3 regions of the Streptomyces sp. NPDC088261 genome follow, and region 3 is predicted to be linked to each of the others. Evidence: riboswitches for the same ligand, from Rfam matches in the RefSeq annotation. Region 3 holds a riboswitch; each other region holds the start of a gene.
What was found. A riboswitch is a leader RNA that binds a small molecule or an ion and turns the genes downstream of it on or off. The one in region 3 is predicted to bind cyclic di-AMP.
Positions count from the first base shown of each region.

Region 1 (9,312 bases), on a different contig from region 3:
GCACATCCCGGTCCAGAGCGAAGGTATCACCGCCGTCGGTAACCTGATATTCCTTGATCTGGTTGAACGACCAGTTCGCGGGCAGCGGAAATCCCAGGTTGCCGGAGAAACCCCACGACATGCCGGAGACGAACGAGTACGTGGCATAGGCGTCTTGGGTTACCCGTGCACAAACGTTGCGGGATCCGTACACCCCGTGAAGGTAGCGCTTACCCCTGGAAGCCAAACCTGAGGTCACTCCACGAAAATACTCCAATATATGAGGCATATCTTCCACGGTGGCGTCGTAGTCGACAGCGAAGTAGATGACAGTGCCCCGGTTGAATCCAAAATGCACGGCTTGGTCATGGGCGAGTTGGCCATGCGCATAGCCTATGTTCCACTTGTATTCCGCCAGCGATCTTCCATTGTCTTGGAATATGGGGAAGACATGGAGACCAGCGGCGAAGATGTTGGCCAGCTCTCCCTCTTCAAGCATCTTGGACCCACCGCCGGCAGATGCCTCGTTGAGATACCGCCCCACGTAACGATACCCGTCCACATACAGTCTCTGCGCTCGTGACGGCGTCATGGTGTACGCAGTATCAGAAGCATTGGCCGGGCGATCCGGGTCACCCATGGAAACCAAAAGCTGCGCCCAGGTGGCATAGTCGCCCTTCCCGGTCACATCGAGTGCAGAGAATCGCTGAAAGCCCCGCACCCAGCCTTCGATATCAGAATCCCAGCTTCCGGTGAAGTGAGTCCTCTGATCGTCTTCCGGTGCACTCGACACCGGTTCGTTGAAGACACAGGCGGCGGAGAACAACTGCATGAAAATTCCCGCCGAGCCGGGACCTACAGTATTGGCCCTCAGACCCGCCTGCGTACCTGCTCCAAAATTTCCGGTGGCCTGGCTCTCCGGAATACCGATCTCCAGCTGAATAGCTTTCATCAAGGCCTGCTGAACGTCACGTGAATAGTGACCGTCCGTGGGACCTACAGAAAAGGTGCTTTTTGTCCAGTAACGACCGTTGAGCCACTGCTGAATGGAATGCACCTTGTCCGAGCCGCCGGCGAGGACGACATAGGCGTCCATGTTGAGGATCGCCTTGAGTACTTTGGCCTGGACGACGCCACCATCTTCGGCAAGACCCATGTTGTTCTTCATCTGATTAACAGACGATGCTGCGTCGGCGTCGAAGCTGGAGACGTTCGTGTCACCACCCCAGTAGCCTTTACAGAACAAGCCGTGGCGAATAATCTTGACGATATTTGCGTTCTTGTTCCACCCGATTCCGATAGCACCGAGGGCGGCGACCTTGGAAAGGGTTCCATCACCAAAATTAGCGGCAACCGGACTGATACCCAGTTCATGCTGAAGACCCATGGTAAGGCTGTACATGGTGGGCCAGCCTGTCTGTCCGTTTTCGGAACATCTGGCGTACCCGGCAACGTTTCCGTAGGTGGCGTTGACCCATTTCTGAGCAGCTAAGACCTTCTCGTCCATATGAATCCCCTTCAGGAGGGAGTAGCGCGTCGGAATCTGCAGCGGCAGTGCAATTGTCATGCAATCGAACGCCCGCGTATCGCGTCGAGCCGACATCGTTGAAGAAACTGCACACACCGGCTTGTCATTGCACAACTAACGCGGCAACAGCGGGCAAGCCACGAAACATCGATCCTTTGGGAGCAAGCACTGGAGCCTTCTCCCTTTGAGTTCCTGGCCACCTTGGACATATGCGCCGGCCGAGTTACTCAGAGCATACGGTTCACAGCACAGCGCGAAAAGACCTGATGAGCGCAGGCCGCATATTGAATCAGCGAATGATCCACGCAAGGTCACAGCACGGCCTGCTATGTACCCGTTTTCCCCTTACGCTGAAATCTCCCCATCACTGTCTGCATTGTGACTACTGTCACGCAGCACTGAATGATTGGGAGTCTCTGTTCCCGGAACTCCGGCGATTCGACAGATTGCGGAAGTACGAGATCCTTGAATGTCTCTCACGGGAGCCCCGATGAGTCGGAACAGCCGACAGCCACGGGTCAGCGCGTTCGCGTGTCCGCCGCGACCCCGTGCGCGATGCCGTCGAGGATGTCGTGCTCACTGACGACGACCTCTGTCGCGCCGGTCCTTTCCATGATCGCCAGGAGGATCAGGGACCCCGCGCCGATCACGTCGACCCGGCCCTCGTGCATCACCGGGATCGCCGCCCGCTCGTCGTGCGTGGCGTGCAGAAGGCGCTCGGTGATCTCCTTCACCCGCGCGAGGGGGACCCGGGAGCGGTGGATCGCGGCGGAGTCGTACGCGGGCAGGCCCAGCGCGATCCCGGCGACCGTGGTCACCGAACCGGCGAGCCCCACCAGCGTGCGCGGCTCCGCCAGCGGAACGGTCTCCCCCGCCAAATCCAGGGCCGCCTCGATGTCGGCGCGCATCGCGGCGACCTCGGCGGCCGTGGGCGGGTCGCTGAGGACGCCGTCGTGCAGGAGGTGCCGCTCGGTCAGCCGTACGCACCCGATGTCCACGGACCGTCCCGCCCTGACCCGGTCGTCGCCGACGACGAACTCCGTGGAGCCGCCGCCGATGTCCACGACCAGGCAGCTGTCCCGGACCGCCAGCTCGCTCGTGGCGCCGGTGAAGGAGAGCGCCGCCTCCTCGTCGCCCGTGACGACCTCGGGCTCGACACCCAGGATGTCCAGGACCCCCCGGACGAAGTCGTCGCGGTTCTCCGCGTCGCGGGAGGCGGAGGTCGCCACGAAGCGGATCCGCTCCACCGCGTGCTCGGCGATGACGTCCGCGTACTCCCGGCAGGCGGCGAAGGTGCGCTCCAGCGCCTCGGGGGCGAGCCGGCCCGTCCGGTCCACGCCCTGGCCCAGCCGGACGATCCTCATCCGCCGGTCCAGGTCGGTGAGTTCGCCCGTACCGGGATCGATGTCGGCGACGAGCAGGCGGATCGAGTTCGTACCGCAGTCGATGGCCGCAACCCTGGTCATGCGGGATTCCCCTCGGTCGCCCGGCTGTCCTGGGGGGTGGTCGGCCGGCTGTCCTCGGGGGTGGGCCGGCCGTCCTCCGGGAGGGCCCGGTCGTCGTCCGGGGCGGCCCCGCACGGCGTCACGCACGGGCCCTTGCGCCACCACTCCGGCAGCATCGCCAGCGCCTCGTCCCCCAGCGGGTTCACGCCGGGGCCCGCCGCCAGCGAGTGGCCGACCAGGACGTGCAGGCACTTCACCCGGTCGGGCATGCCACCGGCGCTGGGGAAGCCCTCCAGGACCTCGATGGCGTCCCGGCGGGCCAGGTAGTCCTCATGCGCCTCGCGGTACGCGGCGGCCAGTTCGGGATCGGTCGCCAGGCGCTCGGACATCTCCCTCATGACGCCGTTCGCCTCCAGCGTGCCGATGGCCGAGGCCGCGCGCGGGCAGGTCAGGTAGTACGTCGTCGGGAAGGGCGTGCCGTCGGGGAGCCGCGGGGCGGTCTCGACCACGTCCGGCTGTCCGCAGGGACAGCGGTGCGCGATGGCCCGCAGCCCGCGGGGCGGGCGGCCGAGCTGTTCCTTGAAAGCCGCGACGTCCGCCTCGGTGGGCTCGGTGCGTTCGGTCTGCGGAGGGGGCGTGTCCATGCCTGCCTAGGTTCTGCGTCGAGTGTTGCGTGTCCGGTGTTGCGTGTTGCCTGTCCGGTGTTACGTGTTGCGTGTCCGGTGTTTACGTGTCCGGGCGGTCCGCGTTGTCCACGCTGTCCAGCACGTTCGAGTACCAGGGGCGGTCGGCCGCGCCCTGGTCCTCGCGTTCCTGCCGCGCCGCGCCCGGGTCGATCATCGTGTAGCCGGTGTCCCCCGGCATCACGTAGTGAAGATGCTCGCGGGCCAGCCGCTCGATGTACGCGTCGTCCTGGAGGCGCGCCTTCTCGTCGCGCAGCTCCTCCACCCGCTCGCGCGCCTCGCGGGAAAGCTTCTCCTGGTCGGCGATCTCGTTCTGCTGCGAGACGTACTGGCGCATCGGATAGGCGAGCGCGACGACGAGCGTGCAGACGACGAGGGCGAGGAAGGCGGCGCGTCCGGTGAGCCGGGAGCGGCGGGCCTGGCGGCGGTTCTGCGAGCGGTAGACACGGGCCGCGGTCTGCTCCCCGAGCACCCGCAGCCTGGTCGCGGTGGAGAACCGGTCCCGGTTCCCGGCCATGGTCCGCCTCCCCTGTCACGTACGTACGTCCCCGGACACGGTACGGGACCGGGGACGGGGACGTACGGACGACGGGCTGGTCGGCGCCCGCCGAGCGGCGCGGCCGGCGGGCGCCGGGCGGCGCGGTCGGAGGCAGCCGACCCGGCGGGGTCAGCCCTTGAAGCGGGGGAACGCGCTGCGGCCCGCGTACACCGCGGCGTCGTCGAGGATCTCCTCGATGCGCAGCAGCTGGTTGTACTTGGCCACGCGCTCCGAGCGGGCGGGCGCGCCGGTCTTGATCTGGCCGCAGTTGGTGGCGACGGCGAGGTCGGCGATGGTGACGTCCTCGGTCTCGCCGGAGCGGTGGGACATCATGCACTTGAAGCCGCTGCGCTGGGCCAGCTCGACGGCGTCCAGCGTCTCGGTGAGCGAGCCGATCTGGTTGACCTTGACGAGCAGGGCGTTCGCGGAGCCCTCCTCGATGCCGCGGGCGAGGCGCTCGGGGTTGGTGACGAAGAGGTCGTCGCCGACGATCTGGACCTTGGAGCCCAGCTTGTCGGTGAGGACCTTCCAGCCGGCCCAGTCGTCCTCGTACAGCGGGTCCTCGATGGAGACCAGCGGGTAGGAGGCGACCAGCTCCTCGTAGTACTCGGTCAGCTCGGCGGCCGAGCGGGACTTGCCCTCGAACTCGTACTTTCCGTCCTTGTAGAACTCGGACGCGGCGACGTCGAGCGCGAGCGCGATGTCGCGGCCCGGCGCGTAACCGGCTTCCTTGATCGCTTCGAGGATGAGGTCGAGCGCGGCGCGGTTGGAGTCCAGGTTCGGGGCGAAGCCGCCCTCGTCGCCGAGGCCGGTCGACAGGCCCTTGTCCTTCAGGACGCGCTTGAGCGTGTGGTAGACCTCGGCGCCCCAGCGCAGGGCCTCGGAGAAGGACTCCGCGCCGATCGGGGCGATCATGAACTCCTGGATGTCCACGTTCGAGTCGGCGTGCGACCCGCCGTTCAGGATGTTCATCATCGGAACGGGCAGCAGGTGCGCGTTCGGGCCGCCGAGGTAGCGGAAGAGCGGCAGGTCGGACGCCTCGGAGGCGGCGTGCGCGACGGCGAGGGAGACGCCGAGGATGGCGTTGGCGCCGAGCGACGACTTGTCCGGGGTGGCGTCCAGGTCGAACATCGCCTGGTCGATGAGGCGCTGCTCGGTGGCGTCGTACCCGACCAGCTCCGGGCCGATCTGCTCGATGACGGCGAGGACGGCCTTCTCGACACCCTTGCCCTGGTAACGGTTGGGGTCACCGTCGCGGAGTTCAAGGGCCTCGAACGCACCGGTGGAGGCACCGGAGGGGACAGCAGCACGGCCGGTGCTGCCGTCGTCGAGGCCGACCTCGACCTCGACCGTGGGGTTGCCTCGGGAGTCGAGGATTTCCCGGGCTACGACGACGTCGATGGACGGCACGAGCATCTCCTTCATGGGATGTGACGCTTTGGGTGCGGGGCCGCTCGGCCGCGCGACACGAGCCTAACCGGCCCCGGCCCTCCGGCAGGCCGGTGCCCGCCCGCTGGGACGAAATGAAGACGTCATCCTGATGACACGGGGGCGAACGGCCCGCGGCCGGCTGTTCCGGCCGTACGACACCCGGGCGGCCGGAACGGGGAAACCCCGGCCCGCGCGCGTACGGGGGAAGAACGCGCGGGGCCGGGGTGGTCCGGGGGTGGGGCCACAAAGGGGGACGGATGGCCCCGGGGGGGGTGGGTCAGCTCAGGTGGAGCTGCTGGCCCGGGAAGATCACGTCCGCGTCGGCGACGATGTCCTTGTTCAGGTCGAACAGCTTCTTCCAGCCACCCTTGACGTGGTGACCGGCGGCGATCTTCGACAGGGTGTCGCCGGACTTGACCTTGTACTCGCCGTCACCCTTCTTGATCGTGGTGGGACGGCTCGTACCGCGCGAGGCCGGCTGCTCGGTGCTCCGCGTCGACGTCGACGGGGCGGACTGCTGCGGAGTGGACTGCCGCGGCGCCGACTGCCGCGGCTGCGCGGCGGGCTGCTCCGCCGGCTGCGACGGGGCGGCCGGGGCGGAGTCGTTCGAGGCGCCGGAGAGGCCCACACCACAGCTCGGCCACGCGCCCTTGCCCTGGCCCGCGAGGACCTTCTCGGCGACGGCTATCTGCTGCGACTTGGAGGCCTGGTAGGCGTTGGGCGCGTAGGCGGTGCCGCCGTACGCGGCCCAGGTGGACGGGGTGAACTGGAGCCCGCCGGAGAAGCCGTTGCCGGTGTTGATGGACCAGTTGCCGCCGGACTCGCACGCGGCGACCTGGTCCCACTCGGCGGTGGTCGCGGCGGAGGCGGACGTGGCGCCGAGCAGCGGGACCGCGACGGCGGCACCGGTCACCCCGGCGAGCGTGGCGTAGCGGACGGCCTTGGACGGACGGCGGTGCTTGGCCTTGGAACGCAGCATGAAGCTATCTCCTCACCGACGCCTGCGAGGTCAGCTGTCGGGTTCGGGCCAAGTGAGTTGCCCGGCCGCGTGCCAGTGGGGGCCTCCCGGCCCTCGCTGTACGCGGCTTCACCCCGAGCCGGTCGTCGGCCGTCTCTCGACGGCCGGGGCCGGCACCTAACCTGTGGGTCCCCCGCTCCTGCCTTCGGCGCTTGACGCGACGACTACTCCCCCCGACCGACGGCAGGATTCGGCGTGACGGTCGACGGGGCCCGCGGTGCGAGCGGTTCAGACCGTAGACACAGGTGCCCCTGATGTTCAAAGAACCCGATCCGGGAAAAATCGCCCGAACTCCCCTGTGTGCCTTCTGTGTTTTCGCAGGTGAGGGCCGAAACCGTGCCACCTGGGGGCCAAAGGTCCTCTGTTGAGACAAAGAGACCCTTGTCTCACTTGCGCAGAAGTGGACATAGGGCCTCCAACCGCCCCCGGAAACGGACCGGGGGCGGGCCGCGGGCCGGCCGGGGGCGGCCCGTCAACTGCTCCTACTTCACGCCGAGATCGACGGTCTGGCCAGGGAGGATGAGGTCGGGGTCGGAGCCGAGCGCGTCCTTGTTCGCCTCGTAGAGCGCGGACCAGCCGCCCTCGACGCCGTTCTCGTCCGCGATACGCCACAGGCAGTCACCGGGACGGACGACGTATTCGCCGTCGGCGGCGCCGGCGGCATCCGCCGTCACGCCTTCCGCGTCACGTGTCAGTCCGTCACCCCGGGAGGCGTGACGCCCGGATTCACGCTCTTCGCCCGAGTTGTCCGGCGTGAGGCCGGTCGCGCCGGGGGTCGCCGGGTCCTCGGGGGCCGCGCCGCCGCGGTGCTTGCCCTTGACGGTGTCCGTGGTGGCCCGGGAGGAGGGGGTGGCCGAGCGGGACGGGCTCAGGGTGCCCGCGTCCGTGGCGCCGCTCTCCGTACCGTCACCGCTGTCCCGTTCGCCGCCCGCGCTCTTCGCGCTGCCGGAGGGGGTGGTGCCGGCGGAGGGGGTGCTGTCGGGGGTGCTGGGGGTGGTGTCGGAGCCTTCCGCCCGGTCCGTGTCCGCCGCGCCGCCGGTGGACGCCTCGGGGCTCGCGGACTCCTCGACCGTCCCGGGGGCCGCCCCGGGGTCGACCAGCGGCTCCGCGGTGTCCTTCAGGAGTCCGGCGACGGGCGCGCAGCTGGCCCAGGCCGACGGGCCCTGCGCGTCGAGGACCTTCTCGGCGACCGCGATCTGCTGCGAGCGGCTGGCGAGGTCGGGGCGGGTCGCGTAGTCGCCGCCGCCGAAGTCGTCCCAGGTCTCCTGGGCGATCTGGAGTCCGCCGAAGAAACCGTTGCCGAGGTCCGCGCTCCACGCGCCCCCGCTCTCGCAGTCGGCGACGCGGTCCCAGGTGGAGGCGTCCGCCGCGCTGGCGGAGGTGGCGCCGAGGAGGGGGATCGCGATCGCGGAGCCGGTCACCCCCGCCGCGACGATCAGAGCGGGCGCCTGGCGGGGGCGACGGTGTCGGCCGTTCGCGGACATGCGGTTGCCTTCCGTGTGCCGTACGACGCAGGGAGCGTCACACGTGAAATCGACTACAGCGTGTGGCTGCTGAGCTGTCGGTGAAGGTAGCCGGACTCGAACGCTTGTCACAAGTCGATGCAGGGGAGATCACGTGAAAGTCACATTCCTGACGGTCCGTCAGTTATTTCATGGCGGTCAATCAGCTGGGCAAAGGCGTGAACTGCACCGGAAGTGTGCGCAATCCCCGCATGATGAGCCCGCCCCGCCACCGCAAATCGGCCGGATCTCCCGCAAGTCGCACGTCGGGCAGGCGCGTCAGCAGCGTGCCGAGCGCGGCCTGTCCCTCCAGGCGGGCGAGCGGCGCGCCGACGCAGTAGTGGATGCCGTGTCCGTAACCGAGATGCTGATTGTCACGCCGTGCGAGATCCAGCCGGTCCGGGTCCTCGAACCGCGCGGGGTCCCGGTCGGCCGCCGCGAGGACGACGAGGACCGGATCGCCGGTCGCGACCGCCTGTCCGCCGAGCGTCAGCGGCTCGGTGGCGTACCGCCAGGTCGCCAGCTCCACCGGCCCGTCGTACCGCAGCAGTTCCTCGACGCCGGTCGCCAGCAGGCCGCTCTCGCCCGCGTCGAGCGACGCCTGGAGCAGCGCGCGCTGCTCAGGGTGGCGCAGCAACGCGTACATGCCGTTCCCGATGAGGTTGACGGTCGTCTCGAACCCGGCGAAGAGGAGGATGAAGGCCATCGCGGCGGCCTCGTTCTCGGTGAGGTGCTCGCCCTGGTCGCTCGACCGGATCAGGTCGGTGATCAGGTCGTCGCCGGGGTTCTCCCTCTTACGGTGGATGAGTTCGGCGAGATAGCTCCGCATCTTCTTGACCGACCGCGCGACGCCGCCGCGCGGGCCGCCGCCGTGGCGGATCATCATCCCGGCCCAGTCGCGGAAGTCGTCCTGGTCCTCGCGCGGCACCCCGAGCAGGTCGCAGATCGCGTAGATGGGGAGGGGGAAGGCGAAGTCGTGGATGAGGTCCGCCTCGCCCTCCGCCGCGAAGCCGTCGATGAGGCGGTCCGTCAACTCCTGCACGCGTGGTGCGAATTGAGCCACGCGGCGGGGGGTGAACGCCTTGGACACGAGCCGCCGCAGCCGGGTGTGGTCCGGCGGGTCGATGTTCAGCAGGTGGGTCATCAGCTCGGCGTTGCGCTCCCCCGGGATCCCCGTCCTGCCCTTGG
Region 1 covers NZ_JBIURL010000019.1:14,326-23,637, reverse strand. Annotated here, with positions in the region: gene ACIODU_RS28710 (glycoside hydrolase domain-containing protein) at 1-1,486, opposite strand, end outside; gene ACIODU_RS28705 (exopolyphosphatase) at 2,026-2,973, opposite strand; gene ACIODU_RS28700 (DUF501 domain-containing protein) at 2,970-3,596, opposite strand; gene ACIODU_RS28695 (septum formation initiator family protein) at 3,679-4,152, opposite strand; gene eno (phosphopyruvate hydratase) at 4,303-5,589, opposite strand; gene ACIODU_RS28685 (transglycosylase family protein) at 5,882-6,583, opposite strand; cyclic di-AMP (ydaO/yuaA leader) riboswitch at 6,588-6,783, opposite strand; gene ACIODU_RS28680 (transglycosylase family protein) at 7,105-8,106, opposite strand; gene ACIODU_RS28675 (cytochrome P450) at 8,288-9,312, opposite strand, start outside.
Region 1: it holds a riboswitch for cyclic di-AMP, as region 3 does, so the genes downstream of both, ACIODU_RS28685 (transglycosylase family protein) here and ACIODU_RS04065 (peptidoglycan DD-metalloendopeptidase family protein) in region 3, are expected to answer to the same signal.

Region 2 (9,312 bases), on a different contig from region 3:
TCTCCTCAGCACCCTCCTGCTCGGCCCGGTGTGGCCCCCGGTCCTGCTGGCGAAGGAGGCGGCGAGCATCGACGGCGTCTCGGGCGGCCGGCTCACCCTCGGGCTGGGCCTCGGGGGGCGCCCGGACGACTTCGTCGTCGACGGTCTCGGCGCGCGCGGCACCGGCAAGCGGCTCGACCGGGACGTCGAGACGTACAAGAGCGTCTGGCGCGGCGAGGTGCCGGACGGCTGTGACAACCCGCTGGTGCCGGCGGGCACCCGTGAGGTGCCGCTGCTCTTCGGCGGCGGCGTACCGGCGTCCTTCGCGCGCGCCGCCCGGTCCGGTCAGGGGTACATCGGCGCTTCGCTGCCGCCCGCCATGATCGGTCCGGCTTTCGACGGGGTACGCGCGGCCTGGCGGCAGGCCGGCCGCCAGGGGTCGCCGTACCTGGTCGCCATCGCCTACTTCGCCGTCGCGGACGCGGAGGCGGGCACGCACAGCGTCCGTGACTACTACACGACGGCCGGTCCCGAGGCCGCCGAACTCCTGGCCTCCACCGTGCGGGGAGGGGCCGCGGCGATCAAGGAGGTGGTGCGGGCCTTCGAGGACCTCGGCGCCGACGAACTCATTCTCAATCCGACCAGTGATGACCTGGATGAAGTGGCGCGCCTGGCCGACATCGTCCTCTAGGGCGTGTCCGCGAAGGGGGGTCGCCCTGGGCCGGCCTCGTCGGCTGGCGCCCCGCCTGTGCCCCCGCCTCCGCCGGCGGGTGGGCGCCGACGGGGCGCCCGGTGGGCGGCGGGTGGGCGGCGCTCGGTGAGCGGTCGGTGAACGGTCGGGAGTAGCGGCCGGGAATGGCGGCCGGGAGTGGCGGTCGGGGTGGGTTTGTCCGGGGCGGGGGGCCGGGCCGGCAAAGAAGTGGGCCCCAGATGCTGCGGTCGGGGCGAGATCGTCGCACTCTTGGCCGTATGAATGACATACCGATCGTCGTACACCGGGCGTCCGGGACAGGCGGCCGTCGGGTCACCGTCCGCGGGCGCATCATGGGGCTCGCCCACTCGGACGACCACCTGGTCGAGTTCCTGCGCCTGGCCGGCCTGCCCGACGCGTGGGATCTCCTCGACGATCCCACCTGGGTGGAGTGGCAGGGCGGTCAGGCGCACGAGTACGCGGCGGGGTGAGGCGGCCCGTCCGGGGCGACCCGTCCGAGGTGACCCGTCCGAGGTGACCCGTCCCTCGCGGGCGTGAGCCGAGGCGGCCCGTCCCTCGTGGGCGTGAGCCCGTCCCTCTCCCCTCACCCCTTCTCGCGCGCCGCCCGCACGATCGGCGTCAGCTGCGTCAGGTTGTCGACCCGCCAGTCCGCCGCCGCGACCACCTCCGGGTCGTCCGCCCACCGGTAGCCCCACGGGCCGCGCCGCAGATGGGCCGTGCGCAGGCCGGCGAGCTGGGCGGGGAACAGGTCGTACGCGGGATGGTCCCCCACGTACAGCGTCCGCTCGGGCGGTGCCTGGGCCGCGTCCACGACCCGGGCGAAGAACTCCCGGGTCGGTTTGGCGACCTCCCAGTCGCCCGAACCGGTGACGAGGTCGGTCGGGAGGTCTAGGCGGCGCAGCAGCTCCAGGGCCCGTACGGTCTGGTTCCCGGCCAGGACGACCCGGACGCCGAGCGCCCGTAACGAGGCCAGAGCGGGCCGTACGTCCGGGTAGAGGTCCGACTCGTCGAGGTGTTCGCCGCGTCCCGCGCTCTCCCTGGCGCGGTACGCCTCGCCGATGTCCATGCCGGGTTTGATCAGCCGCAGGGCGTCGTCGCCGTCCCTGTTCTGCGCCGTCACGACACCGACCAGGGCGGAGATCGTGTGCCGGGGGACGCCGAGCCAGTCGGCCCAGGAGGCCCACTGCCGGTCGTCGCGTACGAGGGTCTCGCCGACGTCGAACACGATGGTTTCAATCACCGGTGCCACCCTAGGGGCTGACGGGTGGCGGTCAGGGGGACACGCTCTGCCGATTGTCAGTGGCCCCCCGTAGCCTTACCTCCATGTCCGCTTCATCGTTCGACTCGTCCGCGTCCTCCGGTACCGGCACCCCCGCCGGCGCTCCCGTGCGTTCCGCCGCCGTCGTCAATGTGGAGATCCGCGCCCTCTGGACGCGCGCCGGCGGCGCGCTGTCGGCCGCCGAGCAGGAGCGCTACCAGCGGCTTCTCGTGGAATGGGCCGCCGCCGTGCGGGCCGATGTGGTGGAAGCGGCGTAGGGCCAGTTCGGCAGGGGGAGGCGGGGCCCGGCGGCCCGGGGCACCCGTAAATGGGAATGATCTTGGTCTGGATGGCGTAGAGTCAGGTTTACCGACGCGGGGTGGAGCAGCTCGGTAGCTCGCTGGGCTCATAACCCAGAGGTCGTAGGTTCAAATCCTGCCCCCGCTACTCAGTAGGACCGAAGGCCCGGATCCCGGTGGATCCGGGCCTTCGGCGTTCGGGGCCTCCGCGCTCCCGGCGTCCGACGCTCCCGGCGTCCCCGCTCTCGGCGTCCCCGCTCTCGGCGTCCCCGCTCCCGGCGTCCCGCTCCCCGCGTTCCCGCGCGCGGTGACGCCTCCGCGCGGGCCGCCGCGTACGGTGAAGGGGCAGAGGTGGAGCGATCGGGCCGTAGCCCACTCGGTCGATGGCGACTCGCCGCCCGGCGCGGCGGCGACCAGCCTGAGACGAGCGCGGTACCGTCCGCGGCCGAAGCCGGACCGGGCAGGAGACCACAGGTGGGGAAGCTGAGGAAACCGGGGCTGAGAAGGCCGGGGAAGGGCAGCGGTGGCGCGGGCTCCGGCTCGGGCGGTACGCGCCCCGCCACCGGTACGCCCCGGCCGCCCGGCCCCGCCACCGGTGGTCCCGCCACCGGCCCCGCCGGCAGCTTCGGCACCCGCTTCGAAGGCGGCTTCGACCCCTCCGGCGGTACCGGCAGCACCCCGGTCGCGGCCACCGGCGGCCGGATCCCGGACGGCGGCTTCATCGACCGGGGCGTGACCGCCGAGCCCGGCCGTATCGGACGCAGGGTCGTCCGCTACCTGCCCGCGCTGGTGATCGTCGTCGGAGTGATCTTCGACTCGGCGACCCCCACCCGCTTCACCGCGTCGCCCTTCTTCTGCTCCGCGCCCCTGGTCGCGGCCCCGTTCTTCACCCCGCTGGGCACCCTGCTCACCGGCGTCGCCGCCCTCTGCACCGAACTGGTCCTGCGCCTCGTCGACGGTACGGTCGGCAGCGCCGACGCCATCACCGAGCTGCTGACGGTCCTCACCGTCTCCGTCCTCGCGCTCGGCATCAACCGGGTCGTGCGCCTGAGCGGCGAGCGCCTCGCGTCCGCCCGCATCATCGCCGAGACGGCCCAGCGCGCCGTGCTGCCCAGACCCGCCGACCGGATCGGCGGACTGCACATCGCGGCGCGGTACGAGGCGGCGCAGGAGGGGGCGTTCATCGGCGGGGACCTGTTCGCCGTCCAGGACACGCCGTACGGGGTGCGTCTGGTGGTCGGGGACGTACGGGGGAAGGGCCTGGAGGCGGTCGAGACGGTGGCGGTGGTCATCGGGGCGTTCCGGGAGGCGGCCGAACAGGAGGGGTCGCTGGAGGGGGTCGCGCAGCGGCTGGAGCGTGCCCTCAGACGGGAGGGGACGCGGCGGGACGGGGTCGACGTCTTCGAGGGCTTCACCACCGCCGTACTCGCCGAGATCCCGAACGGCGAGGCGGTGGTACGGCTGGTCAACCGCGGCCACCCCGAGCCGCTGCTGACCCACGCGGACGGCGCGGTGGTGATGCTGGCGCCCGGCGACCACGCGCTGCCGCTCGGGATGAGCGAACTGGGCGCGTGGCCGGACCGCGCGGACGAGGAGCCGTTCCCGCCGGGGGCGACCCTGCTCTTCTACACGGACGGCCTGTCCGAGGCGCGCAACGCGCTGGGCGTCTTCTACGACGCGCGGGAGCGGCTGTCCGGCCGGATCTTCCCGGGGCCCGACGAGATGCTGGACGCGCTCATCGGGGACGTACGCGTGCACACGGGCGGCGGCAACACGGACGACATGGCGCTGCTGGCGGTCAGCCGGCCCGTCCAGGGGCAGCCGGAACGGCGCAGGACGATGCCGGTCGTGCCCTAGGCATCCCTTCGTCCGCGCCGTCTTCGGGACGCTCCGTGATCGCCGCGTACCGCTCCGCACAACGTCTGACCGGCCGTCAGAAACCTCTGACCCCCCGGGTGGCCACCGGAGACGAGCAACTCGCCCGCTTGCGCCTCGATGTGTCCCGGTACGTCCGTTGCGGATTCGTTAACGATCATCCGGAACAGCTTGGAATAAAGCCCATGTCTCTATTAACGTTCGATAACGCAGCGCGGTCGTCCCAGCCGTCGTAAGGACGGCGCCGTGCCGCACGCGCCGAATCCCGCGAGGGAACCGGGGAACCACCAATTGGGGTGAATCGGGAGCTTCTTGCTGCCTTGTGCCGCGAGAGCACCCGTAGGAGACCTTCCTGCTCCGAACCCGTCAGCTAACCCGGTAGGCGAGAAGGAAGGAAAGGAGCGCGCCCCCGTGGCGTCCAACAAGCCTGCCCTCGAAGCCCCCTTCGAAACCGAAACCTTCGAACCGCCCGCCTTCGGCGCCGAAGCGGACCGGACCTGGGGCGAGTGGAATCCCACCGAGGACTCCCTGCTTCCCCCCGTACGAGGCAGGCACCGCGTCGCCAAGCAGCGCGGCCTCGCCCGCAGTTCCACGGTCCTCGGCGTCGGCGTCCTCGCCGCCGTCGGTGCGGGCGGCATCGCCACCGCGCAGGACAAGCCCGCCGTCTCCATATCCCTGCCCGATGCCATCACGGACAACCTTCCCGCGGCCAAGTCGTTGCCGGGCGTGGGTTCCCTGGGTACGGAAGAGGCCAAGCCGAGCGCCCTCGCCACGGACCCGCTGACCACGGCGGGCATGACCACCGCGGACTTCCAGTCGGGCGCCACCGACGCCGGCGAGGCGCTGCGCGCCCGGATCCTCCAGCAGGCCGAGTCGCAGCAGGCCGAGGCCGACGCCACGGCCAAGGCGGCCGAGCAGGCGGCGGCGGCCGAGAAGGCCGCGGCGGACGCGGCGAAGCGCCAGACCGAGGCCGAGAAGAAGATCCAGGCCGCGAAGGACAAGGCGGAGGCCGAGGCCAAGGCCAAGGCGGCCGCCAAGGCCGAGAAGGAGCGCCTGGCCAAGCTGGCCGAGAGCTACACCCTCCCCGTCGTCTCGTACACGATCACCTCCACCTTCGGCCAGGCCGGCTCCATGTGGTCCTCCGGCTACCACACCGGGCTGGACTTCGCGGCCCCGACCGGTACGCCGATCAAGGCGGTCCACAGCGGCACGGTCCAGTCGGCCGGCTGGTCGGGCTCGTACGGCTACCGGACGGTGCTGGAGCTGGACGACGGTACGGAACTGTGGTTCTGCCACCAGTCCTCGATGACCGTTACCGCCGGCCAGAAGGTCTCCACGGGCGAGGTCATCGGCCGCGTCGGCGCGACCGGCAACGTGACGGGCCCGCACCTGCACCTGGAGGTCCACGCCCCGGGCGGCACGGACATCGACCCGATGGGCTGGCTCCAGAGCAAGGGCCTCAACCCGTAGCAAGGGCCTCAACCCGCAGCGTTGTTGACGGGGGGCCGGAATGACGGGGGCCGGAATAGCGTCCGGCCCCCGCGTCGTTGGGGCAGTTCATGACAGATCTCCGTACCCTCGGCTCCTCCGACCTCCGGGTCTTCCCCCTCTCCCTCGGCGGCAACGTCTTCGGCTGGACCTCCGACGAGGCCGAATCCTTCGCCGTCCTGGACGGATACGCCGCCGTCGGCGGCAACTTCGTGGACACCGCCGACACGTACTCCTCCTGGGCCCCGGGCCACGAGGGCGGCGAGTCGGAGACCGTCCTCGGGAACTGGATCGCCGCGCGCGGCAACCGCTCCGAGGTGGTCGTCGCGACCAAGGTCGGCTCCCACCCCCGGTTCAAGGGCCTGCGGGCGGCCACGATCAAGGGGGCGGCCGAGGAGTCGCTGCGCCGGCTGCGTACGGACTACATCGACCTCTACTACACGCACTTCGACGACCCCGAGGTGCCGGTCGAGGAGATCATCACCGCGCTGGACCAGCTGGTGAAGGACGGCAAGGTCCGGGCGATAGCCGCCTCCAACCTCAGTACGGAACGGCTCGCCGCGTCCCTCGCCTTCTCCGAGAGCGAGGGGCTGGCCCGGTACGAAGTCCTCCAGCCGCGCTACAACCTGGTCTCCCGCGACACGTACGAGGGCCCGCTCCAGGACCTCGTGGCCGAGCATGGCCTGTCCACCGTGCCGTACTCCTCGCTCGCGGCGGGCTTCCTCACCGGCAAGTACCGCCCCGGGACGACGGTCGACAGCCCGCGCGCGGCGGGGGCGGGCGCGCACCTGGAGACCGAGCGCGGCCGGGCCGTGCTCGCCGCGCTGGACCGGGTCGCCGGGGCCCGCGGCGTCGAGGTCGGCACCGTAGCGCTGGCGTGGCTGGCGGCGCAGCCCACCGTGGTGGCGCCCCTGGCGTCCGCGCGGACCGTCGAGCAGCTGCCCGTACTGCTGGCGGCGACCGGACTGGAGCTGACGGCTGAGGAGTTGGCGGACCTGACCGCCGCGTCTGCTTAGCCTGTACGGGAGTTGTCAGTCGCGGTACGGGTTGTAGCCGTCGTAGTCGATGTACGGCGGCGGCACCCGTACCCGGCCCGTGGCCCGCGCCGCGTACGTGAGCGCGGGCCCCGCGATTCCTCTGCGCTGCCACAGGTGGTGCAGCAACTCCCGTTCCCGCTCGGCGAAGTCGGGCGCGCCGGCCTCCCGCTCGGCCCGGTGCCGCAGGAAGGCCAGGGACGTCGCGAACGCCTCGTACTCCCCGACGGCCCTGGCCGCCCGCGCCCCGTACGTACGGCCCGCGAAGTCCCGTGCCATCGTGCGCGCCCGCATCGAGGAGAGCGCGAGCGGCGCGGCGGGGACCAGCCAGCCGGCGGCGGAGTACGCGGGCAACTCGGCGGAGATCGTGCGCAGTTCGCGCTGCCTGCTCCAGATCGCCAGCCAGGTGACCAGACCGAGGACCGGGACCATGAACGCGGCGTACACCAGGTAGAAGCCGTACGGGCCGAAGAGCGACGTCGAGCCGTTCCACAGCGCGTGCAGGCCCATCGCCAGCACCAGGCCCAGCGCCGGCAACACCCCTCTGCGCAGCCTGCGGTGACGGGGTGTCACCGCCGCCAGCCCGAAGCCGATGCCCGTCAGCACGGTGAAGAGCGGGTGGGCGAAGGGCGACAGCACGATCCGTACGACGAAGGTGGCGACGGTCATCGAGGTGAGGCCGGAGCCGCCGGTGTACTGGTCCTCACCGAAGGCGTTGCCGAGATAGAGGATGTTCTCGGTGAACGCGAAGCCAGTGGCGGAGAAGCCCGCGACCACCACGCCGTCCACCAGCCCGGTGAACTCCCGTCTGCGGAACAGGAAGATCAGCAGGATCGCGCCGGCCTTCGCGCTCTCCTCCACGACCGGCGCTATCACCGTGGCGCCGAGGGACTCCGCGCCCCGTGGGTCGGCCGTCGCGCTGGCGATCCAGCGGGTGGCCAGGGAGTTGGCGAGGATCGCCACCAGGGCGGCGGCGCAGGCGCCCCAGGCGAACGAGAACAGCAGGTTGCGCCACGGGCCCGGCTCGACCCGGTCCAGCCAGCGGAAGACCGTCATGAGCAGCGGTACGGGCAGGACGGCGAGGCCGAGGCCGACGAGGAAGCCCTCGGTGCCGGTCTGGTCGCGGACGAGCAGGAGGATCACCAGCCCGCACAGCGCGAGCGTGGTGATCACCGCCGTCGCCCTGACCGCCCGGTGGGCCCAGAACGTACGGCGGCGCCAGAACACGCGGCGCGGCAGGGCGGGCCCGCCGTCGGGCGCGGGGGACTGCGGGGGCGGTGCTGACACCTGTCGACCCTAACCAGCGGCACCGGCGTCTGGCGACGGCGCCTGATCGACTACTCCGCGTCACCCGGGGGCAGTTGGGCCGCCGGGGTGGGGCGCGGGGCCGACGTGGGCGGGGGCGTGGACGCGGGCGCGGGCGTGGGCGCCCGGCGGAACAGCACGTCGTGCACCGCGTGCCCCTTGTCGAGCCCCTGGCCCTCGAACCGGGTCAGCGGCCGGTACGCGGGGCGCGGCGCGTAACCGCCGTCCTCCTGGGTGTTCTCGAAGCCGGGGTGGGCCGTGAGGAGTTCCAGCATCTGTTCCGCGTACGGCTCCCAGTCGGTCGCGCAGTGCAGTACGGCCCCGGGCCGCAGCCGGTCCGCGGCGAGGTCGAGGAACTCCGGCTGGATCAGCCGCCGCTTGTGGTGCCGGGTCTTGGGCCAGGGGTCGGGGAAGTAGACGCGCAGCCCGTCGAGGGAGGCGGCCGGCAGCATCTCCCTGAGCAGGATGATCGCGTCCCCGTTGGCGACCCGGATGTTGGACAGCCCGTTCCGCTCCGCGAGACGGATCAGGTTGCCCTGCCCGGGGGTGTGCACGTCCACGGCGAGGATCCCGGTGCCCGGGTCGGCGGCGGCCATCTGCGCGGTCGCCTCGCCCATCCCGAAGCCGATCTCCAGGACGACGGGCAGCCCGCCGAACAGCGCGGCCGGGTCGACGGCGCGCTGCCCGTCGACGTCGAGCCCCCAGGAGGGCCACTTGCGGCGCAGCGCGTCGGCCTGCCCGGCGGTCACCCGGCTACGGCGCGGCTGGAAGCTGCGGATACGCCGCTCGAAGTGCGACCCGGCCGGGTCGGCGGCGGGTCCGGTGCCGTTGGGGAACATCCGGCTCATGACCGTGCCGTGGTGGGCGGCGATCCGCTTGGCGGTGTTGTCCGTGGAGCGGGCGTCGTCGGCGGCGGCGCCGCTCGCGGGTGTCTCGGCGGTCTGGGTCATCTCGGTCTTCTCGGGCTCGGCCACAATGCTCCAATCCTACGGAGTCCCGGACCCCACCCATCCGGTGAGCCCACCGGCCCCGAGGCGACCCCCGGCGCCCGAGCTTCCGACGCCCCGGCGCGTCGGGCCCCGACGCCCCGACGCCGCAGGTCCTGGTGCCCCGCGCCTCACCCCGGCGTCCCGCGCCTCTGCTCCCAGCGTCGGGCGTCGGACGCCCAGGCGTTCCGTACCTCAGGTCCTGGCATCCCCGTACCTGAGGCCTTGGCGCCCGGCGCCTCCGGTACGGGCGTCGCGCGCCTTGTCCGGGCGTTCCGTGTCTCCGGTACGGGCGTCGCGCAACCGACCCCGGCGTCCCGCGTCTCAGGTACCGGCGCCCCGCGTCGCACGCCCGGGCGTTCCGTACCTCAGGTCC
Region 2 covers NZ_JBIURL010000001.1:889,201-898,512, forward strand. Annotated here, with positions in the region: gene ACIODU_RS03825 (LLM class flavin-dependent oxidoreductase) at 1-670, shown strand, start outside; gene ACIODU_RS03830 (hypothetical protein) at 949-1,161, shown strand; gene ACIODU_RS03835 (HAD family hydrolase) at 1,275-1,928, opposite strand; gene ACIODU_RS03840 (hypothetical protein) at 2,015-2,227, shown strand; tRNA gene ACIODU_RS03845 (tRNA-Met) at 2,323-2,396, shown strand; gene ACIODU_RS03850 (PP2C family protein-serine/threonine phosphatase) at 2,969-4,105, shown strand; cyclic di-AMP (ydaO/yuaA leader) riboswitch at 4,370-4,523, shown strand; gene ACIODU_RS03855 (M23 family metallopeptidase) at 4,535-5,593, shown strand; gene ACIODU_RS03860 (aldo/keto reductase) at 5,683-6,627, shown strand; gene ACIODU_RS03865 (PrsW family intramembrane metalloprotease) at 6,643-7,932, opposite strand; gene trmB (tRNA (guanosine(46)-N7)-methyltransferase TrmB) at 7,983-8,798, opposite strand.
Region 2: it holds a riboswitch for cyclic di-AMP, as region 3 does, so the genes downstream of both, ACIODU_RS03855 (M23 family metallopeptidase) here and ACIODU_RS04065 (peptidoglycan DD-metalloendopeptidase family protein) in region 3, are expected to answer to the same signal.

Region 3 (9,312 bases):
GTCCACACGCTGGCGCGCGAGGCGGTCGCGGCCGGAGCCACGGTGCTCGACGACCCCGGTGAGCTGGCGGTCCTCTTCGACAAGCGGCTCTGTCACGGTGTGCTGGACCGCGCCGGGGTGCCCGTTCCGCTCTCCCCCACCTCGGGACCCACCGCCCCGGCCGTGTCCGGCTGGGCCGATGTGCGGGCCCTGATGGCGGAGGCCGGGCTGCGGCGCGCCTTCGTCAAACCGGCCCACGGCTCGTCGGCGTCCGGCGTCCTGGCCGTCGAGACGGCCGGCCCCGGCCGGGTCCGTGCCACCACCTCGGTCGAACGCGATGCCGAGGGGCGGCTGTTCAACTCGCTGCGGGTGCGGTCCTACCCCACCGAGCGCGAGGTGGCGGCGATCGTCGACACCCTCGCACCCGACGGTCTGCACATCGAGCGGTGGCTGCCCAAGGCCGGGCAGCACGGCCGGGCGGCCGATCTGCGGGTCGTCGTGGTCGCGGGCCGCGCCACCCACGCGGTCGTACGGACCAGCCGCTCGCCCATGACCAATCTGCACCTCGGCGGCACCAGGGGCGATCTCGACGCCGCCCGCGCCGCGATGGCGGCGGCGGGCAGCGGTTTCGACGAGGCGCTGTCGATCTGCGAGCGGGCGGCGGCCCGCTTCCCCGGCACCCACTGCGTGGGGGTCGACCTGCTGCCCTTCGCCGGCTGGCGGCGTTTCGCGGTCGGCGAGGTGAACGCCTTCGGCGATCTCCTGCCACGCCTGACCGGGCTGCCGGGGAGCGGCGCCGAGGGCCTGGACACGTACGGGGCGCAGGTCGCCGCCCTGGCGGACGCCGCCGGGACACGGGGAGGGCGGGACCGTGTCGGCGCCTGACCCGCACCTCGATGTGAGCCCTGCCCTGGACCCCGGCGGGAACCCCGACATGAACGACGTCGTGGGCCGGGACGACCTGCTTCTCGTCACCCTCGACACCCTGCGCTTCGACGTGGCGCGGGAACTGGCCGCCGAAGGCCGGATCCCGCGTCTCGCGCGCCATCTGCCCGGCGGGCGCTGGGAGAAGAGGCACGCGCCGGGCAGTTTCACGTATGCCTCGCACCAGGCGATGTTCGCCGGGTTCCTGCCCACCCCCGCGTCCCCGGGCCCGCACCCGCGGCTGTTCGCCGCGCGCTTCGCGGGCAGCGAGTCCACCGCGGGCCGGACCTGGGTGTTCGACACCCCGGACCTGGTCTCGGGCCTGGCCGCCGCCGGCTACCGCACGGTGTGCGTGGGCGGGGTCGGGTTCTTCAACCGGCGGGGCGCGCTCGGTTCCGTCCTCCCCGGCCTGTTCCAGGAGAGCCACTGGGAGCCGGAGTTCGGCGTGCCGTCCCCCACCTCGTTCGAGGCGCAGGTCGCCCGGGCGGAGGAGGTGGTCGCGGCCCTGCCCGCCGAGCGGCGGCTGTTCCTCTTCGTGAACGTGGCCGCGCTGCACCAGCCCAACTGGTTCCATCTGCCCGGCGCCACCCACGAGGCGGGCGACTCGCGCGCCACCCACGCGGCCGCCCTCGAATACGTCGACCGGCACATCGGGCGGCTCTTCGCCGCCGCGAGCAGCCGCCGCCGGTGCTTCACGATCGTCTGTTCCGACCACGGCACGGCGTACGGCGACGACGGCTGGACCGGACACCGGCTGGGCCACGACAGCGTCTGGACCGTGCCGTACGCCCATTTCTTCCTGGAACCGGGGGCCCTCTCATGACCGATCAGCCCATACCGCCCCACCCGCACCGACCGCCCCACCAGCACCAGCGCCAGCCGTCCGACCGGCACCGCCCCCGCCCCCGCCCGTACGAGAGCTACGTCTACGCCTACCCGCACAAGACGGCGTACCGCGAGCTGCCCGACCGCCCCGCGCTGGCCGACGAGTGGGCGGGCGAACGCAAGGACGCGCTCTCCCTCTATCTCCACATCCCGTTCTGCGAGGTGCGGTGCGGCTTCTGCAACCTCTTCACCCGGATCGGCGCGCCCGGTGACCTGACCACCCGTTACCTGGACGCGCTGGACCGCCAGGCGGTCGCCGTACGGGACGCGCTCGGCGACAGCGAGCCGCTGAGGTTCGCCGCCGCCGCGTTCGGCGGTGGCACCCCCACCTTCCTCGACGCGGGCGAGCTGGAGCGGCTGTGCGACATCGCCGAGAAGCGGACCGGCGCCGATCTGCGGGCCGTTCCCCTCTCGGTCGAGACGTCCCCGTCGACGGCCACCGCCGACCGGCTCGCCGTCCTCGCCGACCGGGGCGCCACCCGGCTGAGCATCGGCGTGCAGAGCTTCGTCGACGCGGAGGCGAAGGCGGCGGTACGGCCGCAGCGCCGCGCCGAGGTCGAGGCGGCGCTCGGCCTGATCCGCGACGCCCGGATCCCCGTCCTCAACATCGACCTGATCTACGGCATCGACGGCCAGACCGAGCGGTCCTGGCGCCACTCCCTCGACGCCGCGCTCGCCTGGCGCCCCGAGGAGCTGTACCTCTACCCGCTGTACGTACGCCCCCTCACCGGCCTCGGCAGGACGGGCGGGGACGGCAGCGAGGAGAGCGACGACGCGTGGGACGAGCGGCGGCTGCGCCTCTACCGGCAGGGCCGTGACCATCTCCTCGCCGAGGGGTACGAGCAGGTGTCGATGCGGATGTTCCGCCGCCCGGGAGCCCCCGCGCAGGGGCCCGACGACCACGCCTGCCAGACGGACGGCATGATCGGCCTGGGGTGCGGCGCCCGTTCGTACACCTCGCGGCTGCATTACTCCTTCGACTACGCGGTCGAGATGCGCGAGATCCGGACCCTCATCGACACCTACACGGAGACCAAGGACTTCTCCCGCGCCCTGGTGGGCCACCGCATGGACGGCGACGGCGACGAGGCCCGCCGCCGCCACCTGCTCCAGTCCCTCCTCCAGGCCCAGGGCATGGAGACGGCCGACTACCGCGCGCGGTTCGGCAGCGGCCCCGCCGACGACTTCCCGGCCGAGCTGGCCCGGTTCGAGGCGTACGGCTGGCTCGACGCGAGTACCGGCCCCGGTCTGCTGCGGCTCTCCCCCGAGGGTCTCGCGCACTCCGACGCCCTGGGCCCCGCGCTCTTCTCCCCCGCCGTACGGGCCGCCATGGCCGCGTACACGCTGAAATGAGCCCCGCGATGGACCTGACAATCCTCTACCGCGGCCCGCTCGCGTCCTGCGACTACGACTGCCCGTACTGCCCGTTCGCCAAGCGGCGGGACAGCCGGGAGCAGCTGCGCGCCGACCGGACCGCTCTCGCCCGGTTCGCCGCCTGGGCCTCCGAGCCCACGGACGACCGGCTGTCGGTGCTCTTCACCCCCTGGGGCGAGAGCCTGGTCCGGTCCTGGTACCGGCGCACGCTCACCGAGCTGTCGCATCTGCCGCACATCCGCCGGGTCGCCGTCCAGACGAACCTGAGCTGCCGCACCGACTGGCTGGCGGACGCCGATCCGGAGACGCTCGCCCTGTGGTGCACGTACCACCCGGGACAGACGCCGTACGACCGTTTCCTCGCCAAGTGCCACGACCTGGCGGCCCGCGGGGTGCGGTTCAGCGTCGGCGTGGTCGGCCTGTCCGAGCACCTGGAGCACGCGCGGAGGCTCCGCGCGGAGCTGCCGGAGCACGTCTACTTGTGGATCAACGCGGCCGAGGGGCACACGTACGGCGACGACGAGGCCGTCCGGTGGACGGACCTGGACCCGCTGTTCCCGTACAGCCGCCATCCACACCGCTCGGCCGGCCTGCCCTGCCGCACGGGCGAGTCGGTGATCTCCGTGGACGGCGACGGTACGGTACGGCGCTGCCACTTCGTCCGCGCCGAGCTGGGCAACCTGTACGACGGTTCGTACCGCGCGGCCCTGGGCCCCCGGGGCTGTCCGCTGGCCGTGTGCGACTGTCACATCGGCTATGTGCACCTGGAGACACTGCCGTTGTACGACGTGTTCGCGGGCGGGGTGCTGGAGCGCGTCCCGGCCGGCGGCATTGACGCGGGGTGAGACATGCCATCGGTCGAGTTCGGCTCGAACGGGAATGGCCCCGCCCGGTGAAAGGGAATCACCGGAGCGGGGCCGAAGTGAGCCCGGAAGGGATCAGATGACGACGCCCTGCTGGCGCAGGAAGGCCAGCGGGTCGACGTCGGAGCCGTAGTCGGGGCCGGTACGGATCTCGAAGTGCAGGTGCGGGCCGGTCACGTTGCCGGTGGCGCCGGAGAGCCCCAGCTGCTGGCCCTCACTGACGGTCTGTCCGGCGGAGACGGTGATCGAGGACAGGTGCGCGTACTGCGAGTACATGCCGTCCGCGTGCCGGACGACGACCTGGTTGCCGTACGAGCCGCCGTCACCGGCGGTCACGACGGTGCCCGCGCCGACGGCCTTCACGACGGTGCCCGAGGGCGCCAGGAAGTCCACGCCGGTGTGGTAGCCGCTCGACCAGTTGCTGCCCGAGGCGTGGTACGGCGTGCCGATGGCGATGCCGGAGACCGGCAGCGTGAAGGCGGACGCCTTCACGGCCGGGGCCGCCTTCTTCACGGGCGCCGCCTTCTTCACCGGCGCGGCCTTCTTGAGCGCGGTGCGCTCGGCGGAGCGGGAGGCCGTGGTGGGGGCCTTGGCGCGGTCGGCCGCGGGGGCCTTGGCGCCGAGGGTCAGCTTCTGGCCGGGGTGGATCAGCGACGGGTCGGAGCCGATGACGCGCCGGTTGTCCGCGTACAGCTTCTTCCAGCCGCCCGCGACCTTCTTCTTCTTGGCGATCTTCGACAGGGAGTCGCCGGAGACCACGCGGTAGGTGGCGGCGGTCTTCGCGGCGGCGGCCCGCGTCACGGACGCGGGAGCGGCGTGGACGGCGGACGCGGGGGCCGCGGTGACGGATCCGGCGGCGGCCGGTGCGGCGTGCGCCCCGGTGGCGCCGATGAGCGGAAGCACGACTGCGGCTCCGCCCGTTCCGGCCAGGACGAATCCGCGGGTGATCGGGTTGCTCTTGGGACGGCGGTGCTTACCCTTGCCGGGCATGGCGAATTCCTCTCCGGCGCCTACGAGGTGAGCTGTCGGGTTCGGGCTGGAGATGCCCGGTCGCGGTTGCCGCGCGACTTCACCCCAAGCCGCCCGCGGAAACGGAACGGCGTACTACCTGGGTCCCCCGCTCCTGCCACGCGTGGATGGTCGGTGGGTGCGAATTCCGGGCGGCGGCAGGATTAGGCGTTCCGCTCGGATTGAGGGTGAACGTAAGCCGACGCGGAGGGCCGGTACAAGCCACCGGTACCTCGCATTCGTGCACGCTCCGATATCTTCCGGCCTTTCCGGTCACCCTGCGTGGATATGCGATCTTCGCTTTCCTTCTGACGGCGCAATTCCGTTTTCCGTCACCGCCACGCACCGTCACGGATATGATCCTGCTCACGAGCCGAGGACCATCTCCCCCTCGATCGGGGCAGGTTATGCGCAATGCCCCAATACGGACAGATGCCGCCAATTACCCAATGACCCATGTCGTAGGGTCGCACTCGACATCGTCGGCGAGCCGCGCCGACGGCAGACACGGAGGAGCAGCCCGTGACCCAGAATCTGCCGCACGTACCGCCGGTCGAGCCGGAGCTGACCGGGGTACGCAACTTCCGCGACGTGGGCGGGCTGCCGACCACGGACGGCAGGAGGGTCAGGTACGGGCGGCTCTACCGCAGCGGGCACCTCGCGTCGGCCACCCCGGCGGACGCCGCCCACCTGGCGTCGCTGGGCCTGCACACGGTCTTCGACTTCCGCAACGCGGCCGACGTGCGCCTGGACGGGGAGGACATCGAGCTGCCCGGCGTACGGAACGTGAACATCCCGCTCACGGACCCGGCGGACGGCGCCGAGTTCTGGCGGATGGTCCGGGACGGCGACCTCGACCAGCTGCGCTCGCTGCTCGCGGACGGGAAGGCGGTGGCCCGGATGATCGGTTCGTACCGCGCGATCATCAGGGACCGCACCGCCGAGCACAGCAGGGTCCTGCACGCGCTCGCCGACAACAACGTCCCCGCGCTGATGCACTGCGCGGCCGGCAAGGACCGCGCCGGCCTGTCCGTCGCGGTGTCGCTGCTCGCGGTCGGGGTGGAGCGGGACGCGATCGAGGAGGACTACCTCAAGTCGAACGAGCCGAGCCGCCGCTACCAGGTGCGCCGCAGCGACACCTCACCCGCCGGGAGGTCGGCGGAGGTGATGGAGCTGCTCGGTCCGCTCTTCGACGCGCGCGCCGCGTACCTCGAAGCGGCCTTCGACACGATCACGGCCACCTGGGGCTCGACCGACCGCTACCTCTCCGAGGGCCTCGGGCTGGCCCCGGAGACCCGTGAACGGCTGCGGGAGGGCCTGCTGGACGCGTCCTAGGACGCGCGCGGGAGCGGCGCCCTAGGAGCCGACGCTGAACAGCAGGTAGAGGAAGCCCGCGAAGAGGTGGCCGGCGATCAGGTAGGCGAAGAGGCGGATGACCAGCCCCCGGGGCAGAGTGCGGTTCTTCTTGTTCTCCGGCATGGTGCCGAACCTTTCTCGAAGGCCGTCGGTGACGCTCGGCGAAGCCGTCAGTGGAGATCGGCGGCGGGGCTCTGGAGCAGGGTGTGGACGAACAGCAGCTCGGTCCCGCCGGGGTCGGCCGCGGCGAGCCGGTGCGGGGTCAGCGAGTCGAAGTGCGCGCTGTCCCCGGGGCCGAGGACGTGCACCGCGTCGCCGAGGCCGAGCCGCAGGCGCCCGCGGAGCACGTAGAGCCACTCCTCCCCCGGGTGCACGCGTACGAGATCGCCCTGCGCCCCGTACGGCACCACGACTCGCAGCGGCTGCATGGCCCGGCCCGAGCCGCCCGCGCGGTGGTACGTCCAGCCGTCGGCCTCGACCGGCTCCTGGCGTCCCGCGCGGACGACGGGATCGCGCTCGGCGGGCGCCTCGCCGAGCAGGTCGGCCACCGTCGTGCCGTAGATGCGGGCCAGCGCCAGCAGCATCGGCAACGAGGGCTGGCGGCGGCCGGTCTCCAGCCGGGAGAGGTGGGCGGGTGACAGGCCCGCCCGCGCGGCGACGGTCTCCAGCGTGAGCCGGCGGTCGCGGCGCAGCTCGCGCAGGCGCGGGGCGACGTCGGGGAGTGTTTCCGGTACGGCGTCGGGCATGATGTCCGGCGTGGCGTTCGGCAGCTCGTCGGACCGGCCCGAAGCCGCGCCCTCAGGCGTGTTCATGCCTCTATTGCGCCAGGGACGTGCCTCGGAGGCAACTTTTTTGCCTCCGAGGCAAAATCGCCCCGAACCCAGCCGCCCGCTACCGGTTCGCGACGGCCTGCTTCACCAGCGTCCGGCCGAAGTCCCACATCAGCCCGCCGCCGCCGTGCGCGTCGTCCATCACGGCCGTGAAGGCGTCCACGAAGCGCTCGACCTCCCGCTCGCCGATCGTCAGGGGCGGAATCAGCTTGATCACTTCCAGGTGGTCGCCGGAGACCTGGGTGAGGATCCGGTGCTTCTGGAGCAGCGGTACGACGACCATCTGGGCGAAGAGCCCCTTGCGGGCGGCCTGGAGCATGGTCCAGCGCCCCCGCAGCTTGATCGAGCTGGGCCGGCCGAACTCGATCCCGATCATCAGCCCGCGCCCGCGCACGTCGTGCAGCAGTTCGTAGCGGTCCACGAGCGCCGCCAGCCGGGTCCTGAGCAGGTCGCCGGTGACCCGCGCGTTGGCGACGACCTGCTCGTCCTCGATCACCGACAGGACGGCCAGGCCCGCCGCCATCGCCTGCGCGTTGGAGCCGAAGCTCGCCGAGTGGACCAGCACCCGGTCCATCGACGAGTAGACCTTCTTGAAGATCCAGTCCCGGCCGACGGTCGCGCCGACGGGCACATAGCCGCCGGACAGCGCCTTGGCCACACAGATGAGGTCGGGCTCGACGCCGTCCTCGTGTTGGTACGCGTAGAAGTCACCGGTCCTGCCGAGGCCGGTCTGCACCTCGTCCACGATGAGCAGGCTCTTGTGACGGCGCAGCAGCTCCTGGGCCCCGCGCAGGAAGCCGGGCGGTGCCGCGTACACCCCCTTGCCCTGGATCGGTTCGACCACGAACCCGGCGACGTCGCCGCGCTTCAGCTCGCGCTCCAGCGCGTCGAGGTCGCCCATCTCGATCGCCGTGTCGGGCAGCAGCGGCGCGAAGCCGTCCCGGAAGCCGTCCTCGCCGTTGACGGACAGCGAGCCGGTGGTCAGCCCGTGGAAGGCGTGGGAGCAGTAGAGGATCCTGGGGCGGCCGGTGGCGTACCGCGCGAACTTCAGCGCCGTCTCGACGGCTTCCGTACCGCTGTTGCCGAAGAACACCCGGTCCAGGTGCGGGCTGTGGGCCAGCAGCTTCTCCGCGAGCAGCCCGGGCAGCGGCTGGCAGTCGAAGCGGGTGAGGTCGGCGAGCGAGGCGTCGAGGACGTCGTGCAGCGCCTTCCGTACGACGGGGTGGTGGCGCCCGAGCCCCATCACGCCGAACCCGGCGAGCATGTCCAGGTAGTCGTTGCCGTCCGCGTCCCAGAAGTAGGCGCCCTCGGCCCGTTCGTAGACGCGGTCGAAGCCGATGGTGTGGAGCATGCGCGGGAGTTGGTGGTTGAGGTGCTTGGTGTGCAGGTCGTACCGCTCGGCGCCGCGCTCCGCGAGCAGCCGTGCCAGGTCGAAGTCTTTGGTCATCCGGTGTTCCCCTTCCGCGTCGACGGGCCGCCCGAGCCCCCGCCGCCGCCGGACGGGCCGGCGGCGGCGGGGGTAGGAGCCTGCGTCAGCGCGTTCCGCCGACCGTCTCGCGGACCGCCCGCAGGGACTCCTTGAGGGAGCCCATGGTGGCGAGGACGGCCGTCGGCTCGTAGCCGCAGTGCGCCATGCAGTTGGCGCACCGGGGGTCCTTGCCGCGCCCGTACTTCTCCCAGTCGGTCTCCTCGATGAGCTGCCGGTACGTCGGGACGTACCCGTCGCTCATCAGGTAGCAGGGGCGCTGCCAGCCGAAGAGGGAGTAGTTCGGGATGGCCCAGGCCGTGCAGGGGAAGTCGGCCTTGCCTTCGAGGAAGTCCAGGAAGAGCGGCGAGTGGTTGAGGCGCCAGCGCCTGCGGTTGCCGCCGGAGAACGCCTTCTTGAACAGCTCCCGCGTCTGTTCGACACCCAGGAAGTGCTCCTGGTCGGGGGCCTTCTCGTAGGCGTAGGCGGGCGAGATCATCATCTCGTCCACCTTCAGGTCGTCATTGAGGTAGTTCAGCACCTCGATGATGGTCTGCGGGGTGTCGGTGTTGAAGAAGGTCGAGTTGGTGGTCACCCGGAAACCGGCCGCCTTGGCCGCCTTGATGGC
Region 3 covers NZ_JBIURL010000002.1:25,810-35,121, reverse strand. Annotated here, with positions in the region: gene ACIODU_RS04085 (STM4014 family protein) at 1-864, shown strand, start outside; gene ACIODU_RS04080 (STM4013/SEN3800 family hydrolase) at 914-1,726, shown strand; gene ACIODU_RS04075 (STM4012 family radical SAM protein) at 1,723-3,141, shown strand; gene ACIODU_RS04070 (STM4011 family radical SAM protein) at 3,150-4,007, shown strand; gene ACIODU_RS04065 (peptidoglycan DD-metalloendopeptidase family protein) at 4,101-5,015, opposite strand; cyclic di-AMP (ydaO/yuaA leader) riboswitch at 5,020-5,181, opposite strand; gene ACIODU_RS04060 (tyrosine-protein phosphatase) at 5,556-6,368, shown strand; gene ACIODU_RS04055 (DUF6126 family protein) at 6,390-6,512, opposite strand; gene ACIODU_RS04050 (helix-turn-helix domain-containing protein) at 6,560-7,135, opposite strand; gene ACIODU_RS04045 (aspartate aminotransferase family protein) at 7,281-8,666, opposite strand; gene hpnH (adenosyl-hopene transferase HpnH) at 8,752-9,312, opposite strand, start outside.